Regions from separate parts of the Sphingobium sp. ZW T5_29 genome, predicted to be linked through region 2. Evidence: riboswitches for the same ligand, from Rfam matches in the RefSeq annotation. Region 2 holds a riboswitch; each other region holds the start of a gene.
What was found. A riboswitch is a leader RNA that binds a small molecule or an ion and turns the genes downstream of it on or off. The one in region 2 is predicted to bind cobalamin.
Positions count from the first base shown of each region.

Region 1 (7,153 bases), on a different contig from region 2:
CGAACCCGGCCCCCAGCTGACCTTCCGCGCCTAATCGCAAGCGGCGAAGCTCATTCGAATAGCCCTGCGCCCGATCGGATATGTTGCCCGGCGCCATCAGCAGGGCGGCGTCATATTGAATGCGGCCCTTGACCTTGAACTTTGCGTCGTCACTGGAAAATTGCGGGCTGCCCTTCCAGCTGATCTTGGTTGCAGGCTCAGCCGCAGCCGCCGGTTTGGACGCGCTGGCAAGCGCCGGTGGAACAGCCGAACCCCCCGAACCCGCCGCAGCCGAAACAGGCGCCGCCACATCCAGGCGCGTTTCCAACATCTGCACCTGCGCCTTGAGCGCGGCGATCTGCGCGCGCAACTGCTCGGCTTCGCCCTGGCTGATCGACTGTGCGCTCGCCCATGAGGGCGCTGCTATCTGGAGCATCGCGATGGCGATCGCCCAACGGCTGGCTTTCATTGCTTGGTCCCTTCTCATGGGCCGGGCAGATATGTCAGCTATGTGACTATAGGATGACTGCCATGTTACGATTATATTTCAATCGATCCTTCTGCCCCATCGCTTCCCTTTCCTGACGATGCGTTCTATGCACGGCATCGTGAAGGTCCGCCACGGCGGCTTTCACCTGATCGCGCCGGTGCCCCGAAGGGGCTTGAATGGGAATGCGGTGCGGATGCCTTTCCGGCGTCCAAATCCGCGGCTGTCCCTGCAACTGTAAGCGGTGAGCGAGATGCATATCGACCTTCCATGACATGGGAAGGTCAGCCACTGGGCCGGACGCTAAATCTTGCGAGGCCTGGGAAGGCCATGTGTCGAGCGATGACCCGCAAGCCAGGATACCTGCCGGCGTTTGGTCGCTCTTGCTTTGGTCCAGGGGATGGCCGGGGCACGGTGTTCCGTCTGAGCGACGCCTAGTGCGGCGGGAGCCGCAACGGCATGCGTGCCGGGCGCACAGGCGTCCGTCCGGCAATCGCTGTCGGCCGCGTTGCGGAGGCTCCCGTCCCGGTTCGCCGACGCCGACGGGACTGCCTTATGAACGATCATTCCCCTGCCCTTCACCCGCCACCCGACCGGGGTGGGCTTCGTCGGCGCGCCACCTGGATGTTTGCTGGCCTGATCGCCGCCAATCTTGGCCTCTGGCTATGGGCCGGGGCCTTGTTCGCGGACGACATGGCGATGCTGGGCATGGCCCTGCTGGCCTGGAGCCTGGGCCTGCGTCATGCCGTGGACGCGGACCATATCGCCGCGATAGACAATGTGACGCGAAAACTGATGCAGAGCGGCCAACGCCCGCTGACCGTCGGTTTCTGGTTCGCGATTGGCCATAGCGCCATCGTGCTGATCGGTGCGGTCCTGATCGCCACCGCCGCCAGCGCGCTTAGCCGGGTGGAGGCTGCGGGCGAAATCGGCGGCGTCGTCGCGACCATCATTTCAGCGACATTCCTCTTCGCCATTGCAGCGGTGAACCTGATCATCCTGAAATCGGTCTGGGCAACCTTTAACCATGTTCGCAGGGGTGGCGCGTACATCGCTGAAGACATGGATATATTGCTCGGCAATCGTGGCCTGCTCGCCCGCCTGTTCAAACCGCTCTTCCGTCTGGTGACGCGCAGCTGGCACATGGCCCCGCTGGGTTTCCTGTTCGGCCTTGGCTTCGATACGGCGACAGAGGTGGCCATATTGGGCCTGTCCGCCGGGCAGGCGGCCAGTGGACTGGCGCTGTCCACCGTCCTCATCTTTCCCCTTCTCTTCGCGGCGGGAATGGCGCTGGTCGACACGGCTGACGGCGCGTTGATGATGGGCGCCTATCGATGGGCCTTCGTAAAGCCCATTCGCAAACTCTATTACAACATCACCATCACGCTGGTTTCGGCGATTGTCGCAATCGTGATCGGCGGCATCGAAACCGCGGCGCTGCTGGGCGACAAGCTCGGCCTCAACGGCGGCATCTGGTCGCTCGCCGCCAGTCTGGGCGAACAATTCAACAGCCTGGGTTTCTTCATCATCGGCCTGTTCGCTGCCTGCTGGCTGATCAGCTGGGCAATCTATCGCTGGAAACGCTTCGACGAGATCGAAGTCCCCCTCGCCATCCAAGGAAACACCCCATGAACAAGGTTCCTGCTACCGTCATCACCGGCTTTCTGGGGGCGGGCAAAACCACCCTCATCCGCCACATCATCGAAAATGCGGGGGGCCGCCGGATCGCCCTTATCATCAATGAATTTGGCGATGTCGGCGTGGACGGCGCCCTCGTTCAGGGCTGCGGCGACGAAGCCTGCCCTGACGATGACATCATCGAACTGGCCAATGGCTGCATCTGCTGCACCGTGGCGGACGATTTCCTGCCGACCATGCAGCGGTTGCTCGACCGGCCGACCCCGCCCGACCACATCATCATCGAAACGTCCGGGCTCGCCCTGCCCAAGCCGCTGGTCAAGGCATTCCAGTGGCCCGACATCCGCACGCGCGCCACGGTGGATAGCGTGATCGCGCTGGTGGACGCGGACGCGCTTGCCGCCGGACGTTTCGCCCATGACGAAGCCGCGCTGGCCGCCGCCCGCGCCGCCGATCCAACGCTCGATCATGACAGCCCGATTGAGGAACTGTTCGAAGACCAGCTCGCCTGCGCCGACCTGGTCCTTCTCAACAAGACTGACCTTGTGGATGCTGACCAGCTGAAAGAACTGGAAGCCAGGCTAAGGCAGGACGTCCGCCCCGGCGTCAGCTTCATCCGCACCGCGATGGGCCGTATCGACCCCGCCGCGCTGCTCGGCATCGACGCAGCCGTGGAGGATCAGGTCGACGCCCGCCCGTCCCACCATGACGGGGATGACGATCATGATCATGACGACTTCGACAGCTTCGTGCTCGACCTGGGCGAACTGGACAGCCCCGAACCCTTGCTCGCCGCGCTGGACAAGGCCATTGCCGGGCATGACCTGCTGCGGGTGAAGGGCTTTCTGGCGATCCGGGGACGCCCGGCTCGTCTGGTCCTCCAGTCGGTCGGCCCCCGCCTCCAACATCATTATGACCGCGCGTGGCGACCGGACGAACCGCGCGCGTCACGTTTGGTCATCATCGGCCATCATGGGCTTGATCGCGACGCCATCGCCAGCGCGCTCGACACCCGGACGGTGCCTGCCTGATGCATTTGCTGACCGCCACGCCCGGCGCCGTATCGAACGGCGACGAAGCGATCGACCTTGGCCAGACGCCGGGGGACATCGTGGTGCTGACCGTGGCGGACAGCGAACTGGCCTGTCTCGCCAGCGCGGCGGCGACGCTGGGGGATGCCGCCCCCACCATCCGCCTCGCCAATCTGCTCCAACTGCGCCACCCCTATTCCGTCGATCTCTATGTCGAACAGGTGATCGACAGCGCAAAATTCGTCTGCGTCATCCTGCTGGGCGGTAAAAGCTATTGGCCCTATGGCATTGATGAAATTGCAAAGATTTCCAGACAAAAGGGCATCGCCTTCGCCGCGATCGCCGATGGGCGGGAACAGGACCCGGACCTTGTCCAGGCATCCACCGTCGCTCCCGATATCTGCGACCGCCTGCGCGACTATCTTCGCCAGGGCGGCGTCGCCAATGCCGCCGCCTTCCTGAAAACTGCCGCTCGGCTTGGCGGACGTGATGCAGGCGATCCCGATGATCCGGTCCCCGTGGCCGATGCCGGGCTATATTGGCCCGGCACTGACCGTGTGACCATCAATCAGGTAAGGGGCCAGTGGCGCGAAGGGCAGCCGACCGTCCTTTTTCTCTTTTACCGCGCGCTGTTGATCGCCGGAACGCTTGACGCGGTCGATGCCATGATCGCGGAACTTCAATCCCATGATCTCAATGTGTTGCCGGTATATGTTCGCGCGCTTCGTGAACCATTTGCACGCGACTTTCTGCGTGCGTCGATGTTGGAAACGCCACCGGACGTCATCCTGAACGCGACCGCTTTTGCCGCCTCCGCTCCGGGCGAACCACGAACCCCATCCGTCCTTGAACAAGCGGACTGTCCGATCCTCCAGGCCGTCTTTGCCAGTGCCGAGGAACAGGCGTGGCAAGCGAGCGCGCGCGGGCTTGGTCCACGCGATCTTGCCATGCACATCGCCCTTCCCGAAGTGGACGGGCGGCTGATCACACGCGCTGTCGCCTTCAAGGCCGCAGCCAGATTTGACCAACGCACCGAATGCAGCATCATCGTCCCGCAAATTCTCCCGGATCGTGCTAAATTCACTGCTCAACTGGCTGCAAATTGGGGATATTTGCGGCAGGCGAAACCGGCTGATCGCCGGATCGCGCTCGTCCTCGCCAACTATCCCAGCTGCGCAGGCCGCGTCGGCAACGGCGTCGGCCTGGACACGCCCGCCAGCGTCGCCGCTATCCTCCAGGCAATGGCGGACGGCGGCTATGATGTAGCCGGTGCGCCGATGGACGGCGCATGCCTGATGGACCTGCTGACCCATGATGTCGCGCCCGCCAGCTTGCCGCTGACCGACTATCGCGCGGCGTTCGACGCCCTCCCCGCATCTGCGCGAGAGGCGGTGACCGCACGCTGGGGACCGCCCGAATCCGACCCGTCCCTGCGCGACGCCGCCTTCCCGCTCTCCATCCACCGCTTCGGCAATGTCGCTGTCGCGGTCCAGCCATCGCGGGGTTATGATGTCGACCCCAAATCCAGCTATCACGATGCCGCGCTCCCCCCGCCGCACGCCTATCTCGCCTTTCATTTCTGGCTGGCGCGGGATTTTCACGCGCAGGCCGTCGTCCATGTCGGCAAGCACGGCAATCTTGAATGGCTCCCCGGCAAGGCGATTGCTCTGTCGGAAAGCTGCTTTCCCGAAATCTGCGCTGGGCCGGTGCCGCAAATCTATCCCTTCATCGTCAACGATCCGGGCGAAGGGACCCAGGCAAAGCGCCGCATCGGGGCCTGCATCATCGATCATCTGACCCCGCCCCTCACCCGCGCGGAAAGCTATGGCCCGCTCAAGGAATTGGAGGCGCTGGTCGATGAATATTATCTCGCCGCGGGCATGGATCCGCGTCGGCTGGCAACGTTGCGCAAGGACATATTGGCCCTCGCCGCGTCACAGGGGCTGGACCAGGACGCCGGGGCCCAAGGAACCGGAGACGATGCTTTAGCTGCGATCGATAACTATCTGTGCGACTTGAAGGAAATGCAGATCCGCGACGGGCTGCACATCTTCACCCAATCGCCTGAAGGACCGCAGCGCCGCGACCTGATAATCGCCCTCGCCCGCTGCCCCAGGGGGCTGGACGATGGGCAAGGCTCCCTGCTTCGGGCGCTGGCGGACGATTTTTCCCTTGGTTTCAACCCTTTGGATTGCGTCATGGGGACAGCATGGAATGGCCCCCGCCCTCCCGAACTCCAGCGCCTCACCCCTGACGCATGGCGGACCACCGGCGACACGGTGGAACGGCTGGAGCTTTTCGCGATCCACCTGCTCGACAGCGGCGCTGCTGCTCCCGGCTCCCATAGTGCCGCTGTGCTTGACGCCCTGCATCACGACCTCGCCCCCCGCGTGGATGCCAGCGGCCCAGCCGAAAAATCCGCCCTCCTCGCCGCCCTCGACGGGCGCTTCGTCCTCCCCGGCCCGTCCGGCGCACCAACACGCGGACGCCCCGACGTCCTGCCCACCGGCCGCAACTTCTATTCAGTAGACACCCGCGCCGTCCCCACCGTCGCCGCCTGGAATTTAGGCCAACAATCCGCTGCCTCACTCATTCAAAACTATTTCCAACGCCAGGGAGAATATCCCCGCGCCATGGCAATTTCAGCCTGGGGAACAGCAAATATGCGCACAGGCGGCGACGACATCGCCCAAGCGCTTGCGCTGATGGGCGTGCGACCGCGATGGGAATGGGCATCCGGTCGGGTGATCGGCTTTGAAGTGATGAAGGTCGCAGAACTGAACCGCCCCAGGGTGGATGTCACCTTGCGCATATCCGGCTTCTTCCGCGACGCCTTCCCCGATCAAGTCGACCTGGTCGACAGCGCCGCCCGCGCGGTGATGGCGCTCGACGAACCGGAAGAGGAAAATCCCGCCGCCGCCCGCCACCGCGCCGAAACCGCCGCACTAATAGCAGATGGAGAATCCGAAAAAACAGCGTCCCGCCGCGCAGGCGCTCGGGTCTTTGGGTCGGCGCCCGGTACTTATGGAGCGGGCCTGCAAGCGATGATCGACGAACGCATCTGGCATGATCGTTCCGATCTGGCGAACGTCTATCTCGACTGGGGCAGCCACGCATATGGCGGCGGAGTGGATGGCGATGCCGAACGCACACTGTTCGTGCAGCGGCTTGCTCAGGCCGATGCTTTGATTCAGAATCAGGACAATCGCGAACATGACCTGCTGGACAGCAACGATTATTATCAGTTCGAAGGGGGCATCTCCGCCGCAGTCGAACATCTGTCAGGCCGCAAGCCGCTCAGTTACCATAATGACCATAGCCGCCCCGAACGACCGATCATCCGCACGTTAGAAGATGAGATTGGCCGGGTCGTCCGCGCCCGCGTCACCAATCCCAAATGGATCGCAGGCATGATGCGCCACGGATACAAGGGCGCGTTCGAGATGGCCGCTTCCGTTGATTATCTGTTTGCCTTCGCCGCCACGACCCATGGCGTGAAGGACCATCATTTCGACGCCGTCCACGCCGCCTTTATCGAAGATGACGATGTCCGCACCTTCATGGCGCAAGCCAATTCCGCCGCCCTTCGCGAAACAGCCTCTCGCTTGCACGAAGCGCTAGACCGGGGGCTGTGGCGGCCCCGGTCCAACAGCGCCGCCATGCTTTTGTCCCAACTCAAGGAAGCCCAACCATGATCGAACGCACCCCCGAACAACATGCCGAAAAGATGAAAAAAAAGCAGGCCGCTCATGGCAAGATCATGGCGACCAAAACACAGGAAAAGGGACTGCTGATCGTCCATACTGGCAAAGGCAAGGGCAAGACGACGGCTGCGCTGGGCATGGTCGTCCGCGCGATCGGCCATGGCAGGAGGGTCGGTGTCGTCCAATTTGTGAAGGGCGCAATGACGACCGGGGAGAAGGCGGTGTTCGATGCTTTCCCCGAACAGGTGGACTTTAAGCCGATGGGCGAAGGTTTTACCTGGAACACGCAGGATCGTGAGCGTGACATAGCGCTG
Region 1 covers NZ_JBJDRM010000011.1:84,791-91,943, forward strand. Annotated here, with positions in the region: gene ACI3KQ_RS11105 (OprO/OprP family phosphate-selective porin) at 1-448, opposite strand, end outside; cobalamin riboswitch at 608-852, shown strand; gene ACI3KQ_RS11110 (HoxN/HupN/NixA family nickel/cobalt transporter) at 1,022-2,098, shown strand; gene cobW (cobalamin biosynthesis protein CobW) at 2,095-3,135, shown strand; gene cobN (cobaltochelatase subunit CobN) at 3,135-6,830, shown strand; gene cobO (cob(I)yrinic acid a,c-diamide adenosyltransferase) at 6,827-7,153, shown strand, end outside.
Region 1: another riboswitch for cobalamin. It lies ahead of ACI3KQ_RS11110 (HoxN/HupN/NixA family nickel/cobalt transporter); the one in region 2 lies ahead of ACI3KQ_RS07750 (TonB-dependent receptor plug domain-containing protein).

Region 2 (7,153 bases):
TTGCCGATCGGCCCCGCTACGATGTAAAGCCCTGGCTCAAGCCCAGAAGTTGAAGTTTCCATAAGGACGCCAGATGACAGAGACGGATACCCTCCGGCAAGCGGACATGTTCGCTGCAATGAAGCGCGGTGCGCGTATCCTGTTCGCCACCAGCGCATTGCTGGTCGCCGCTTGTCAGTCGATCGTCCCCCGCGGGCCCGGCCCGGTGCGCCCGACGGAGCCTGTTCCCAGCGGTCCCGACGTAACGCAGGGCCTGCCCACCGACACGCTGCGCCATCGCGTTGCGCTGCTGGTGCCGATGACCGGTCCCAATGCCGGCGTTGGTCAATCGATCGCCAACGCCACCACGCTGGCGCTGCTGGATACCAAGGCGGACAAGGTGCGCATCACCACCTATGACACCAGCATGGGGGCGGCGGCTGCGGCGAACAAGGCGCTGGCGGAAGGCAATCGCCTGATCCTGGGGCCTTTGCTGGCGGAGGATGCGCGAATCGTCGGGCCTATCGCGGCGCGGGCGAAAGTGCCGGTCATCAGCTTTTCCAATGATATCAGCGTCGCTGGGGACGGCGTTTACATCATGGGCTACAACCCCAACCAGTCGATTGATCGGGTAGTTGAATTCGCCAAAGCCAAGGGCCTGTCAAAATTCGCCGCACTGATCCCCAAGGGTGTCTACGGCGAACGGTCGGGCACATCCCTGCTCCGCGCGGTGGAGGCAGAAGGCGGAACCGTCGTGTCGATGCAGACATTCGACCGAACGCCTGCTTCAATGACGGCAGCGGTCAAGAAATTGCAGGCATCATCCAGTTATGACGCGCTGCTGATCGCCGACAGCGGCCGGGTCGCGATGCAACTGGCCCCGATCGTACGTAAAAATGGCGGAGCAACCGCGCGCCTGCTGGGCACCGAATTGTGGAATACGGACAGGGGCCTGGCCTCCACCCCGGCATTGCGTGGCGCATGGTTCGCCAGTGTTTCCGACGGGCTATATGGCCAGTTGGCAGGCAAATATCGCGCACGCTACGGCAGCGCGCCCTTCCGCCTGTCGGCATTGGGCTATGACGCCGTGCTGCTGACCGTGCGGATCGCGCGCGACTGGAAGCCGGGAACAACTTTCCCCGCCGCCAGGCTTCGCGATGCGGGCGGCTTTTCCGGGATCGACGGCGCTTTCCGTTTCGGTCGCAACGGCATCGCCGAACGCGCGCTGGAAGTGTCTGAGGTAAGCGCCGGAACTTACACTGTGGTAGCAGCCGCTCCGAAGGCTTTTGCGGAATAGCCTAGCTCTTTCCGTTCGCCCTGAGCCTGTCGAGGCCCATTTCTCGTTCTTGAAGAGAAGCGGAGCCCTTCGGCAGGCGATCAGCCTCTGATCCGCCCCGTAGGCAGGATCAGGGGCCATTCGCCATCCGGCTCAATACAGGCCGATATGCCGTAAACCTCGGCAAGGCTCTGTTCGGTCAGCACCGCCATCGGCTTGCCATCAGCGACCAACCGCCCCTTCTCCATCAGCAGCAGCCGGTCGCAATATCGTGCCGCCATGCCCAGATCATGCAGGACGGTCACCACCAGCGACCCTGCCCGCGCTTCGGCCTTGAGCAAGTCCATCACGTCCAGCTGATGTCCCGGATCAAGCGCCGCCAGCGGCTCGTCGGCGATCAGCGCAGGCGCGCCCACCGCCAACGCGCGGGCTAGCAGGACGCGCGCCCGCTCGCCCCCCGACAATTCAGTGGCGATCCGGCCCTTCAAATGCAGCACATCGGCGCGGGTGAGCGCGGCGTCGACAATCGCCTCATCCTGATCCGACAGCCGGGACAGCGGCCCCAGATGCGGCATCCGGCCCAGCGCAACCAACCGTTCGACCAGCAACGGCCAGTGCAGCGTCTGGCCCTGCGGCAGATAGGCGACACGGCGCGCTACATCCTTCCGGCTAAGGCTGGCGATGGGACTTCCATCGATAGCGACCGCACCGCTTTCCGCGCGGACAAGGCCCAGCAGGGCACGGATCAGCGTGGATTTGCCAGCGCCATTGGGACCGATGATGCCGACCAACTGCCCCGGCTCCAGCGCCGTGGTCACGCCCGTGACAGCGAGATGACGGCCAAGGCGCACGGACAGGCCTTCGGTACGGATGGTCACCATAGCCGCCGCTCCCGCATCAGATGAACCAGGAAGACCGGCACGCCGAGCAACGCGGTCAGGACGCCCAGCTTCAACTCGCTACTGGTGGGGATCATCCGCACGCCAATGTCCGCCAGCGTCAACAACGCCGCGCCGCCCAGCAACGAAGGCAGCAGGACGGCCGAGGGCGACCGATCCGTCAGCGGCCGGACGAGATGGGGCACGATCAGGCCGACGAAGCCGATCGCTCCCGACACGGCCACCGCTCCGCCCACCCCGATGGCGACGCCCAACATCATGCGCAGCCGCGCCTTGGCAAGGTCGACGCCCAGCGCCTGCGCGCCTTCCTCCCCCAAGGTCAGCGCGTCAAGGCTCCGCCCATCCGCGATCAACAATGCTCCGCCGATGACGACGCAGGGCAGCGCGATCCAGACATGGGCGTAGCTGCGGTTTTCCAGGCTGCCCATCAGCCAGCTCATGATCTCCATGGCGGCGAAGGGATTGGGCGAAAGGTTGAGCGACAGGCTGATCCCCGCCCCGGTCAATGTCGCAACGGCGATGCCCGCCAGAATCAGGGTCAGCGGACTTTCCGAAGGCCCCGCCAACAGGAACAGCGCGGCGATGGCGATCAGGCTGGTGCCGATGGCAAGGACCGGCAGGATCGCGGGATGAATCTGCGCCAACCCGAAATAAAGCGCACAGACCGCCCCCAACGCAGCGGCATTCGACGCGCCAAGGACGGAAGGTTCAGCAAGCGGATTGCGGAGATAACCTTGAAGCGCCGCCCCGGCGAGGCCCAGCATCGCGCCGACGATCAGGCCGAGCAGCATGCGCGGCATGCGCAGGTCGACAAGGATGGCGCGCGCGACCTCATCACCACCGCCAGTCAGCACGGCGAGGATGCGAGCGGGAGAGAGCGCAACCGCGCCCAGCGTCAGCGATCCCAACGCCGCAAGCAGTGTCAGCGCGATCAAAAGCGGCAGGAGCATCGGGTGGCGGCGCGCGCTCATGGCTTGCTTCTCTGCTGCTGCCCGGTAGAGCAGGTCACCTCCGTGCTCCTGCGAAGGCAGGAGCCCAGTCCAGACGGTCTTAACTGGGCTCCTGCCTTCGCAGGAGCACTGAACGTCCAGGAGGCGATTTGATGCGCAGAAAGATCATCGCGGCACTGCTGGCGTTCAGCCTGACCGCCGCCGCGCCCGCGCCCGCGCCGCCACGGCGGATCGTGTCGCTCAACACCTGTGCCGACCAATATGTGCTGGCGCTCGCCGATCCGGGGCAGATCGCCGCGCTCAGTCCCTATGGGCATGACCCGGAATTGTCGGCGGCGGTGGCCAAGGCGCGGCGCTTTCCTGTGCTGAAGCGCCCTGCCGAAGAAGTGCTGGCGTTGAGGCCTGACCTGGTGATCGGCTTTCCCGATGGTGCAGGCGGCGTGGTCGGCGCGCCGGATGGCAGATGGCGCAAGCTGGGGTTGGCGAGCGCCGACAGTTTCGCCGCCATCCGCACCCAAATCCGGCAGGTGGCCGCCATCGTGGGCCATCCCGCGCGCGGCGAGGCGCTGATCGCGGGCATGGAGCGCGACCTTGCCGCCCTGCCCCGGCCAAAGCGCGGCGGCGTGGCGGCCTATTATCAACGGCGCGGCTATATGACCGGCACCGGCACGCTGGTCGATGAACTGATGCGGCGGGCGGGATTGGTCAACCTCGCGGCGAAACTTGGCAAGCCCGCGCTGGCGCAAGTGCCGCTGGAACAGATGATCGCGGCCAGGCCCGACTATCTGATCGTGGAAGAAGGCAGCGAGGCGATCGTCGATCAGGGGACGGAGATGCTGCACCATCCCGTACTGCGATCCATCCCCCGCATCCGCGTACCGCAATCCTGGACGGTATGCGGCGGTCCCGCCTATGTGCAGGCCGCGCGCAGCATCGTGGCGCAGGCGGATGCTGCGCCGAAGCGCTGAGGGGCAAACACTCACGCCCGCCCCTCTTGCCATAGTTCAGAAGCGGACACGCACGCCGCCATAGGCCGACCGGCCGTAGGTGCCATAACCATAGGCGGTGGCGTATTCCTGATCGAACAGATTGTCGATGCGGCCATAGATTTCCAGATTGTCGGTGATCGGGAAAGACGCGCGAATGTCGGCGACTGCATAGCCGTCGATCTGGATCCGGTTGCGCGTGACTGGATCCAGGTCGACGCTATCGCTGACCATCGTCACGGTAGCGCCAGTCGAAAGGCCAAAGGACCAGACATAGTCGACCGATGTGCTGACGGCGTTGGCAGCACGGCGCAGCAGACGCTCGCCACGGGTCGCGCTGCCCGGCGAACGGTCCCGCGCATCGACATAGCTGTAGGCGGCGGTGAAGGTCAGCGCATCGACGGGCCGCAGCGTCAGCGTCGTTTCCACACCCTTGGCGCGGGTACGATCCAGATTGCCGTAAGTGAAAGTTGTATTGTCGTAATTCAGCTGGTCCCGCGTGTCGCGCCAGAAGCCAGTGACCGACAGCACCGCTCGGTCACTCCCCAGATTCTGGTCGATGCCGATGTCGTAGCTTTTCGAACGTTCCGGTTTCAGGTTCGGATTGCCGCTGAACGTGTCGTAAAGCTGATAGAGCGACGGCGCCTTGAACCCTTCGCCATAGCTCATGCGAAAATTGGTCGCGCCACCATTTGGGGTGTAGTTGGCGTTCGCGCCAAAAGTCGTGGCGCCGCCGAACTGGCTATGATCGTCCTGCCGCACGCCTGCGGTCATGGACAACCCTTCGACCGGCTTCACGATGGCCAGGGCATAAACGCTGTCGATGTTGGCGCGATGGCTTTCCCGCGAACCAAAACCGAAAAACTCATAATCAGGCCGTTCATGCTCATAGCCCAGCAGCAGCTTCACTTCATCGATGGGCTGATAGACGCTCTCATATTCAAAACGCAGGTTCGTACCCGAATAACCAAAGTCCGGGGCGTTGCCGCGCAGGAAATAATAGTCGCGGTCCTGCTGATACCAGGTCACGGCTGCCCTGTTGGTCAGCTTGCCATCGAACAGCGCGAAGTTAAGACCGGCATAGCCGATATATTGGCTGGACCTGGCAGCATCGGGGCTATCGGTCGGCGCGCCGAAGAAGCTGTCATAGTCAAGATCGCCGTGAATATAATAGCCGCGCAGGTCCAGGCTCACATCATCGGTAAAGGCGATCTTCAGCCGGGCATTGCCGGTGATATTTTCATAGCCATCCTTTTCCGAGCCGCCGAAATCGGGAGCAACGGCGGAAATGCCGTCGGTGCGGAAATAGGCAACACCCACGCCGCCCGACAGGATGCCGCTGGCGCCCGACACATCCGCCTTGGCATTCAGCGTATCGGCATAGCCATAGTCGACCGATGCCTTGCCGCCAAAGCCTTCGCCTGGAATGCCGGTCATGATGTTGACGACGCCGCCGATCGCCTGGCTGCCATAGGCGATGGAATTGGAACCGCGCAGCACTTCGATCCGCCGGATGTTGCCGACCAGCAGATTGCCGAAATCATATTGATCGCCAATGCCGCTGGGGTCGTTGACCTTCACACCGTCGATCAACACCAGGGTCTGCGTCGTTTCCGCGCCACGCAGCGACACGCTGGTGACATTGCCCAGGCTGCCCGTGCGATTGAAGCGAACACCCGGCGTTGTCATCAGCAGATCGACAACGCTGACATTCTGGCGCGTTTCGATCGTCTTTTCGTCGATCACCGTCACCGCCTGCCCGACTTCGTCGGTCGGCTGCGCAATGCCCAGCGCGGTGACGACGATTTCGTCAGCGTCTTCGGCAAGCGCTGGGGTGGCGGCGAGCAGCGCCAGCAGTGAAATTCCGGTCCTGATCATGTTCTTGTCTTCCCTGAGCGTCATGCGACATGAGCCCAGGGCCTCCGCATAAGCGGCCAGTGCGCGGAAAAGAGAGACGCCAGCCCCGTCACGCGCACCGATGCGGCCCTGCGCCGCTTCGTCGCTCAGACGGAAAACCGTGCCTGGGCCGATCCCTGGACCCAAGGCAAGAGCGACCATGCGCCGGCAGGTTTCCTGGCTCGCGGGTCGTCGCGGCGATGCACGGGCCTTCCCGGACTTTCACGCCCAGTGGCCGGTCGCCCTCGCCTCCCCCTTATTGAAGGTCGCGGGTTCCCCTGTGCATCGCGCTCGCCGCTTACAGTTGCAGGGGCAGCTGCGGATTTGGACGGATGAACCGTCCACACCGCATTCCCTTTCCAGCGCGATCTTCGTGAACAGTTGCCCACTCACGCCGCGCGCCATAGGGGAAGTTGAGGGTTCTGCCAAGGAGTGGATAATGCGATTGCTGGGCGCGGTGCTGGCCGGAGGGCGATCCAGCCGGTTTGGGAGCGACAAGGCCATGGCGCTGATGCCGGATGGGCGCATGCTGATCGACCATGCGGTGGCGGCGATTGCCCCCCATGTGGAGGCGGTGGTGGTCTGCGGACGGGCGGTCGAGGGGCTGACCAGCCTATCCGACCGGCCCGCGCCGGACATGGGGCCGCTGGGCGGGCTGAATGCGGCGCTGCATTATGCGCGGGACGAAGGCTATGACGCGGTGCTGACGACGGGGTGCGACATGCCGGTCTGTCCCAAGGCTCTGGTGGAGGCGCTGGCGGGAGAAGGCGCTGCGGTGTTGAAGGGGCAGCAACTTGCCGGTTTCTGGCCTGCCGGGCTTGCGGATGAACTGGACGCGCATCTGGCTGAGGAGAATAGCCGGTCGATATATGGCTGGCTGGAGCGGATCGGCGCGCGGATCGTGAAGCGGGCGGACATCGTCCTGCCGAATATCAATCGACCGCAGGATATTGCGGGATTGCCAAAGAACTAGCCACTCCGTGCTCCTGCGAAAGCAGGAGCCCAGTTCTAACGGCGCAAATGGGCTCCTGCCTTCGCAGGAACACCTAGTTACATCATCAGAACAGCAAACCCACGGGCTCCACCGGTCTGAACCTGCCGATACCCCTTACCTTCCTTCCAACTAAGGCAGGGGCATCGACAGGCTCAAGGCAAAGATGTGGAGGG
Region 2 covers NZ_JBJDRM010000007.1:86,784-93,936, reverse strand. Annotated here, with positions in the region: gene rsmI (16S rRNA (cytidine(1402)-2'-O)-methyltransferase) at 1-62, opposite strand, end outside; gene ACI3KQ_RS07770 (penicillin-binding protein activator) at 74-1,276, shown strand; gene ACI3KQ_RS07765 (ABC transporter ATP-binding protein) at 1,357-2,136, opposite strand; gene ACI3KQ_RS07760 (FecCD family ABC transporter permease) at 2,130-3,125, opposite strand; gene ACI3KQ_RS07755 (ABC transporter substrate-binding protein) at 3,257-4,072, shown strand; gene ACI3KQ_RS07750 (TonB-dependent receptor plug domain-containing protein) at 4,109-5,968, opposite strand; cobalamin riboswitch at 6,136-6,403, opposite strand; gene ACI3KQ_RS07745 (molybdenum cofactor guanylyltransferase) at 6,426-6,959, shown strand.

Region 3 (7,153 bases), on a different contig from region 2:
CAAAGGCGACGACCGATGCTGTGCAGGTCAGGAAACCCAGCAGCATTTCGAACATCAGCACCCACATGATGAAGCCGCCGGCATATTGCGCATGGGCATGCTTGTAATATTCCGCCGCGCCGATCAGGCCGACCGCCAGCGCGCCAAAGGCGTGGGAAATGGCGGTACGCTGCGGGATCGCCGTCATCGGCATCAGCAGCGCCATCGGAATACCCGCCGCCGCACCCGCGATCATCGCGATGATGATCAGGTCATAGCTGACCACCTCATGCTGGACCAGCGCGCCGATGATGGCGATGACCATGCCGATCTCACCCGCGCGCACACCGCGCCGGGCGGTCGAAGGATGGCTCATCCACATCAGCGACAGGATGAACAAAGCCGATGCGGCAATCGCCGCAAAAGGAACAAAGGCGTCCATCTCTTACTTCCCCCGCGGCTTGAACATCTTGAGCATGCGATCGGTGATCATGAACCCGCTGACCAGGTTCACCGTCGCGCAGAACACCGCGATAAAGCCAAGCGTCCGGGCAAGCGGCGTCGCCCCTTCCTCACCCGTGATCGTGATCGCCCCCACAATCACCACCGCCGCAATCGCATTGGTCAGCGACATCAACGGCGAATGAAGCAGCGGCGATACCTTCTTGATCAACTGAAACCCCAAAAAGGCCGCCAGTATGAAAACAAACAGATAGTCTGCGTTAAATGCGTTCACTGTCTCATCCCCTGCTTCAGGACCCAGCGGTTCGGGCCTTCCAGTCCCGCCCTTTTTCAAATTCATGCATGCGGCGAAATGCGCGCTCGCATCAATCAGAATCGCTGTTTCCCCTCAATCCCCTCCAGAATTGATGGTCGCCCCATATTGATAGCAGCCGCCCCAGGCAAGGCGAACAAGCGGGAAATAAACCCGGCATCGCGCATGACACGGATTTTATGCCGGTGATGGCCCGAACAATCATCATCCCGGCTGCCAGCCTGTTCACGCCGCGGGCGACGCTGCTTCCTTCAGGGTCAACGGCAACCCCGCCGCCACGAATATAACCTCATCACACCGGGCGGCCATTTGCTGGTTCAGCCATCCCGCTTCGTCGCGAAAACGCCGAGCCAGGGCATTTTCGGGCACGATCGACAGGCCGACTTCGTTGCTGACCAGCATGACCGGCACCGCGCAGGATCGCATGGCATCGGCCAGCGTGGCGCGCCACACGGCAATGTCCTTGTCGGCCAGCATCAGGTTCGACAGCCAAAGCGTGAGGCAATCGACCAATATCGCGCCAGCCCATTCTGACGATGATCGGATCGCGCCCGGCAGGTCGATCGGCGCATCGACCGTTCGCCATCTCTGACCGCGATCGGCCCGATGGCGCGCGATGCGGTCAGCCATTTCTCCATCATGCGCCTCAGCCGTGGCGATATAGGCCAACCCGCCCGACAGGGCCTCGCATCGCGCCTGCGCATAGCGGCTCTTGCCGGATCGAGCACCGCCCAGGACCAATATGTTCACAGCGCGATCTCCACCCATGCGCCTAATCCCCAAAGCAAGGCGCAGGCGCGCAGGAAAATCCCCATCGCCCGGCGCAGATCGCCCGGCGCGACGTCTCCAAGGCTGCCGCCGATCCACGGCTTGTCATGCAGCACCCCGTCATAGCGGATCGGCCCGCCCAGCCGGACCCCTAGCGCTCCCGCCATCGCCGCCTCTGGCCAGCCCGCATTGGGGGACGCGTGCCGCCGATGGTCACGCCACAAGACCCGCCATCCGCGCCCGCCCGCAATGCAGACCAGCAGCCCGGACAGCCGGGCAGGCGCCAGATTGAGTGCGTCGTCAAATCGGGCGGCGGCCCATCCGAACGGCCCATATGGTTCTTCCCGATGGCCGATCAGGCTGTCGGCGGTATTGACCGCCTTATAGGCCCATATTCCCGGCAAGCCCGCCAGCAGCAGCCAGAAAAGGGGCGCGACCACACCGTCGCAAAAGCTTTCCGCCAGGCTTTCCACCGCCGCGCGCGACACGCCGCTTTCATCCAGGCTGGCCGTGTCCCTGCCAACGATGCATGCAACGGCACGCCGCGCATCGTTCAGTTTGCCCGATTCCAATGCCCGCGCCACCCGCGCGACATGGTCATACAGGCTGCGCTGCGCCAAAGCAGGCCAGGCGACCAGCGCCACGCCGACCCAGCCCCAGCTTCCCATGCTCTGCCGGATCAGCCCTTCGGCGGCCCATCCACATCCGATCGCCACCGTCAGCAGGACCAGCAAAGTGGCAACCCCGCCGATCCGCCGCGCTCCATCGCTCGATCCGGGACGGTTCCAACGGCGCTCGCACATCGCGATGATCCGGGCGAATCCGCCAACCGGATGGCCGATCCGCGCGTGCAGACGACCGGGCCACCCCAGCGCCGCATCCAGCATCAAAGCGCCAATGGCCACCGGATCAGCCATCCGCCAGCGCCTTGTCCAACCGCTCCATCGCCGCGGCATCCGCGGGCAGGCCGAAACGCAGCCACCTCGGCTGCGCGTGGAAGGGCCGGGTCAGGATAGCGCGCCGCGCCAGATGTTCGAACAACTGCGCCGCATCGTCCCGCTCCACCAGCCTGAACAGCGGACAGTCGCCCCGCGCCACCAGACCATGCCGGGCGAGCAGCGCGTCCAAACCTGCTGCCTGTTCGCGAAGCGACTCTATGGTAGCGTTGATCCACCCCCTGTCACGATAGGCCGCCGTGCCAAATGCGATGGCCGCAGCCGAAACCGGCCAGTCACCCAACATGCGCCGACAGGCCGCGACGATAGGCGTCGGGCCAAGAACAAAGCCCAGCCTTGCACCTGCCAGCCCGAAAAACTTGCCGAAGGATCGCAGGACGACCAGTTGCCGCCCCTCCCCTATGTCGGGCGCGATGCTCCCGCCCGGCATGCAATCGGCAAAGGCTTCGTCGATGACCAGCCATTGCATGCGCTCCGCCAGTGCCAACAACTGCTCCCGCGCAAAGACGCGGCCATCGGGATTGTTCGGGCTGGCCATCATCAGAACAGAGCCGGATGGAGCCTCTGCGGGATCGCCGACCGGCCTTGCCTTGGCGAAAGCCTCGCCATGCGTGCGATAACCCGGAGTCAGATAGCAGGCGGGGCGGTCGATCAGCTGTCCGACCATGCGCAAGCCGATCTCGCTTCCCGGCACGGCGCAGACATGGGCCGGGGGCAGGCCGAAATGCGCAGCCGCCACTGCTTCAAGCTCCGCCAGCGCGGATGGATCGGGCAAGGACGCCCAATCGACCGCAATCCGTGAACTGCCGGGCCACGGCACAGGGTTGATCCCCGTGGACAGGTCGATCCACGGTTCGACCGAACCATAGCGCTCCTGCGCAACGGCCAGACGGCCACCATGCCAGCGAAACGCGTCGCTCATCGCGCCAGCACCAGCGCCGCCAGCAGCGCGCTTTCCACTATCTCGATCCCCGCTCCATGCCCGTCGCCGGAAATGCCGCCGATGCGCATGCGCAGCCATATCGCCCATGACGGGATCAGCGCGGCAACGATCAACAGGCCCGGCATCCACCAGGCAAACAGGATCGCAACCACGCTCCAGCCCAGCAGGTGCACTGGCCTGACCCCGTGGCGAAATCGGCTCGCAAGTCCTTCATGCAGCGGCGGGAGCCAGCGCGCCCAGAATAGCGGCCCCATCCGCGCCACCATAGCCACGCCGATCAGCCCCCAAGCCGGTACAAACTCCGCGCATAAGCGCAACAGCACCAGCTTCGTTATCAATTGCAGCGCCACCGCCGTGACGCCAAAGCTGCCGACATGCGGGTCTGCAAGCACGAGGGAGAGCCTGCTTCGGTCACCATGAGCCGCCCCAACCGCATCGGCGATGTCGGCCAGCCCATCAAGATGCAGCGCACCGGTCATAGCCACCCAGACCAGCAGAGCCAGCAACGCACCCGACCACGGATCGACCTTGCTACCCAGCAACAGCCCGCCCGCAGCACAGGCGCCGACAATGATACCCGTCATCGGGAACCAGCGGATCGCAGCAGCGAAATCTTCTTCATCCGCCTTCACCGACGGCAGCGGCAGGCAGGTCATGAGCTGCATCGCCAGCACCAGCCGCCTCATATTTGCAGGCCCGTGATCTGCGCGGTGCCGTCCGGCCAAAGCCGCAGGCTCAGCAGCGCGCCATAAGGAAGGTCGAAAGTCCAGCATTGCCGGTGATCCAACCCGCATAGCACCGACAGGGCGGCGCGCATGGCGCCTGCGTGGCTGATGACCAGCGTCGGCCTGATTATATCGCTCAGAGCCGCGCCGACCCGCTCGCAAAGTGCGGACCAGCGTTCCCCGCCCGGCGGTGGGCTGGCGTCGGGGTCGTCCCAGAACGGCGCTAGCGCATCGGCATCCAGATCAGCAGGATCAGCGCCTTCCCACAGCCCGAAGTCCAGCTCTCGCCAGCGCGGGTCGATATGCAGGGTCGCGTTCCGCTCCGTTGCGATGATTTCGCCGGGAATATGCGCCCGCGACAGATCGGATGTTATGACATGCTCAAACATCACGGCGCGCGCCCGATCGACGCACAGCGCCATGCCGTCGGGATCAGGCGGCGAGTTACAATGGCCTAGCAGCCTGCCCGCCATTTCCGGGACGCCATGGCGCATCAGATGAATGGAGATTCCCGTCATTGTCCGCTGGCGACCGCAGCTTGCGCAAAGGTGGCCATGTTGCCATGCGCCGCGAGGGCCGATCGCACGACCTGCGCCGCCACCGCTGCGCCGCTCCCTTCGCCCAGCCGCATGTCCAGCCGCAGCAATGGGTCAAGACCAAGCACGTCGAGCACCCGCCCATGCCCCGCCTCCGCGGAACAATGGGCGGCCAGGCAATGGTCGGTAATTTGCGGATTGTCGCGTGCCAGCGGAGCGACCGCCGCCGCGCAGATGAATCCATCCAGCATCACCGGCAGGCGGGCAAGGCGCGCCGCCAGCACCGCGCCAGCGATTGCGGCAATCTCCCGCCCGCCAAGGCATCGCAACGTTTCGAACGCGTCCCCGCAATCCCCGCCATGCCGGGCAAGCGCCAGCCTGACAGCCTCGACCTTCCGACCGACGCCCGCTGCGTCGACGCCGGTGCCCCGGCCAACCCACTGTTCGGCGTCCCCGCCCAGCACATGCGCACAAATGGCGGCGGCGACAGTCGTGTTGGCGATGCCCATCTCTCCCAGCAACAACAGGTCGATACCGGCTTGGATGACCGCTGCCCCGGCATTGATCGCCGCCAGGCACTCGGCTTCGGTCATTGCCGGGCAATGGGTAATATCGCCAGTGGGACGATCCAGATCGATTGGCACAATGACCAGTTCCGCCCCGCAGGCGGCGGCGAGCGCGTTGATGGCCGCGCCCCCCTTTCGGAAATTCGCGACCATCTGGGCCGTCACTTCGGGTGGAAAGGCGCTGACCCCGCGCGCAGCCACACCGTGATTGCCAGCGAACAGCGCGACGCGGATCCTGTCTGCGCCGGGCCGCTCCCGCCCCTGCCATCCCGCCATGAACAGCGCGATATCCTCCAGCCGCCCCAGCGAACCGGCGGGCTTGGTCAAAGATGCCTGCCGCCTGGCCGCCGCTTCGATTGCGCCTTGGTCGGGGACGGGCAATGTCGCCAGCGCCTGATCGAATGCGGCCCGGTCGCGAAAGAACGTCATGTGCAGACAAAGCCGTCGGGCGGCGTGCGGACGATGAAATGACCCTTCACCCCCTGCGGCCAGTCGGCATAGCGCACGACGCCCTCCGCGCTTGCCGCGTGGCGGACTGCATAATCGAGGATCGCGCGCGCCGCCGTTTCATCGGGGGTGAAATCGCCCAGCACATAACCGACCTTGCCGGGCGCGCGCAGATGGACGGTGCAATGTCGCTGACACGCGAAAAGGCATGGCATTTCCTGCACTTCCACGTCCGCATAGGCGCTGTCGCCTGCCTGCACCGCCCGCAACGCCTGCGCCAGCAGGGCGCCGCCGCGCCTTCCTTCGCCATCTTCCCGTTGTTCGGGGGACAGGCGGCAGGTCGAACAGACCACCACCGCCGCCCCGGCTTCGACCGCGCGCAGCATCAGCCGCGCCCCGGCATCAAATAATGGATCATCATCCTTGGCTCCGCCTTCCGACCGCAAACAGCCTTGTGGCGGGGACGAAGCGGGAAGCGCACAACGAAATGCGTCCCGCACGACCTAGCCGGCAAGGCAATGGCTGTCGCTCGGCGAGGATACCCCCGTTCGTCCGGCACACCCTGTCCGGTCGAAGAACGACTGCGGCAGGCAGGTCTCCTGGCTCACGGGTCAATGCGTCCGGCCGCCTTCTCGGGAACGCCCCAAGGGGTCCCAATGGCGTGAATGGCCGTTCGCTCACCGCTTACAGTTGCAGGGGCAGCGCGGGCTTTACCCGACTTCCCTTTTCATCCCCTTGCGAGGAACCTGTCGCGTCGCCGCTGATAATGCGGGCGGGCGGTGGTCGCAAGGGATAGATGGGGCATGGGCCTTTCGCTGCCCATGCCCCGCCGGATCAGAAGTCCAGTTCCGCCCGCCATCCCACGACATTGACGCCATAGTCCCGGTCGGTTCCGGCGGGGATCGCCGCGTCGGTATAGCGCAGGTGCGCGTAGTTGAGGTTGAAGCGCAGATATTCGATCGGGGTCCATACCAGCCCCAATATCCAGGCATTCTGCGTGCCGCCGACGATGTCCTTGTCGTTAAGGTCCAGATAATCGTAGCGCGCCGTCACCTGAAGCGACCCCATGCCCCCGTCGCCAAATTCCTGCTTGGGCTTGGTGCTGCCGAAAATGCCATTCTTGTACGACCGGGTTTCGCCCGTCAGGAAATAGCCGACCTCTGCATAGCCGCCAAAGAAGGTCGGGTCCGAAAGGCCGGGCCGTTTCGTGCGCAACCAATGCGTTTCACCGGCCCAGTGAAGCGGCCCGCGGGTGCCCGCAAATTCCAGCCCATAATGGGATTCGCCCGTCGCATCGATCGACGGCGTGGCGAGAAAGCGCGTGTTGATGCTGTGCAGATAGGGCCGCTGGCGATAACGCTGCGGCTCGTCGGCCAGTCGGTTGAAGTCGCGCCAATGCCCCGATGCGCCGAAATGCAGCTGCGTCTTGCCGATGCGCGGCGCCAGCACGACGCGACC
Region 3 covers NZ_JBJDRM010000011.1:77,318-84,470, forward strand. Annotated here, with positions in the region: gene ACI3KQ_RS11060 (NAD(P)(+) transhydrogenase (Re/Si-specific) subunit beta) at 1-421, opposite strand, end outside; gene ACI3KQ_RS11065 (NAD(P) transhydrogenase subunit alpha) at 425-715, opposite strand; gene cobU (bifunctional adenosylcobinamide kinase/adenosylcobinamide-phosphate guanylyltransferase) at 980-1,498, opposite strand; gene cbiB (adenosylcobinamide-phosphate synthase CbiB) at 1,501-2,439, opposite strand; gene ACI3KQ_RS11080 (threonine-phosphate decarboxylase) at 2,432-3,400, opposite strand; gene ACI3KQ_RS11085 (adenosylcobinamide-GDP ribazoletransferase) at 3,397-4,107, opposite strand; gene ACI3KQ_RS11090 (histidine phosphatase family protein) at 4,104-4,664, opposite strand; gene cobT (nicotinate-nucleotide--dimethylbenzimidazole phosphoribosyltransferase) at 4,661-5,677, opposite strand; gene ACI3KQ_RS11100 (DUF1636 domain-containing protein) at 5,674-6,081, opposite strand; cobalamin riboswitch at 6,267-6,460, opposite strand; gene ACI3KQ_RS11105 (OprO/OprP family phosphate-selective porin) at 6,530-7,153, opposite strand, start outside.
Region 3: another riboswitch for cobalamin. It lies ahead of ACI3KQ_RS11100 (DUF1636 domain-containing protein); the one in region 2 lies ahead of ACI3KQ_RS07750 (TonB-dependent receptor plug domain-containing protein).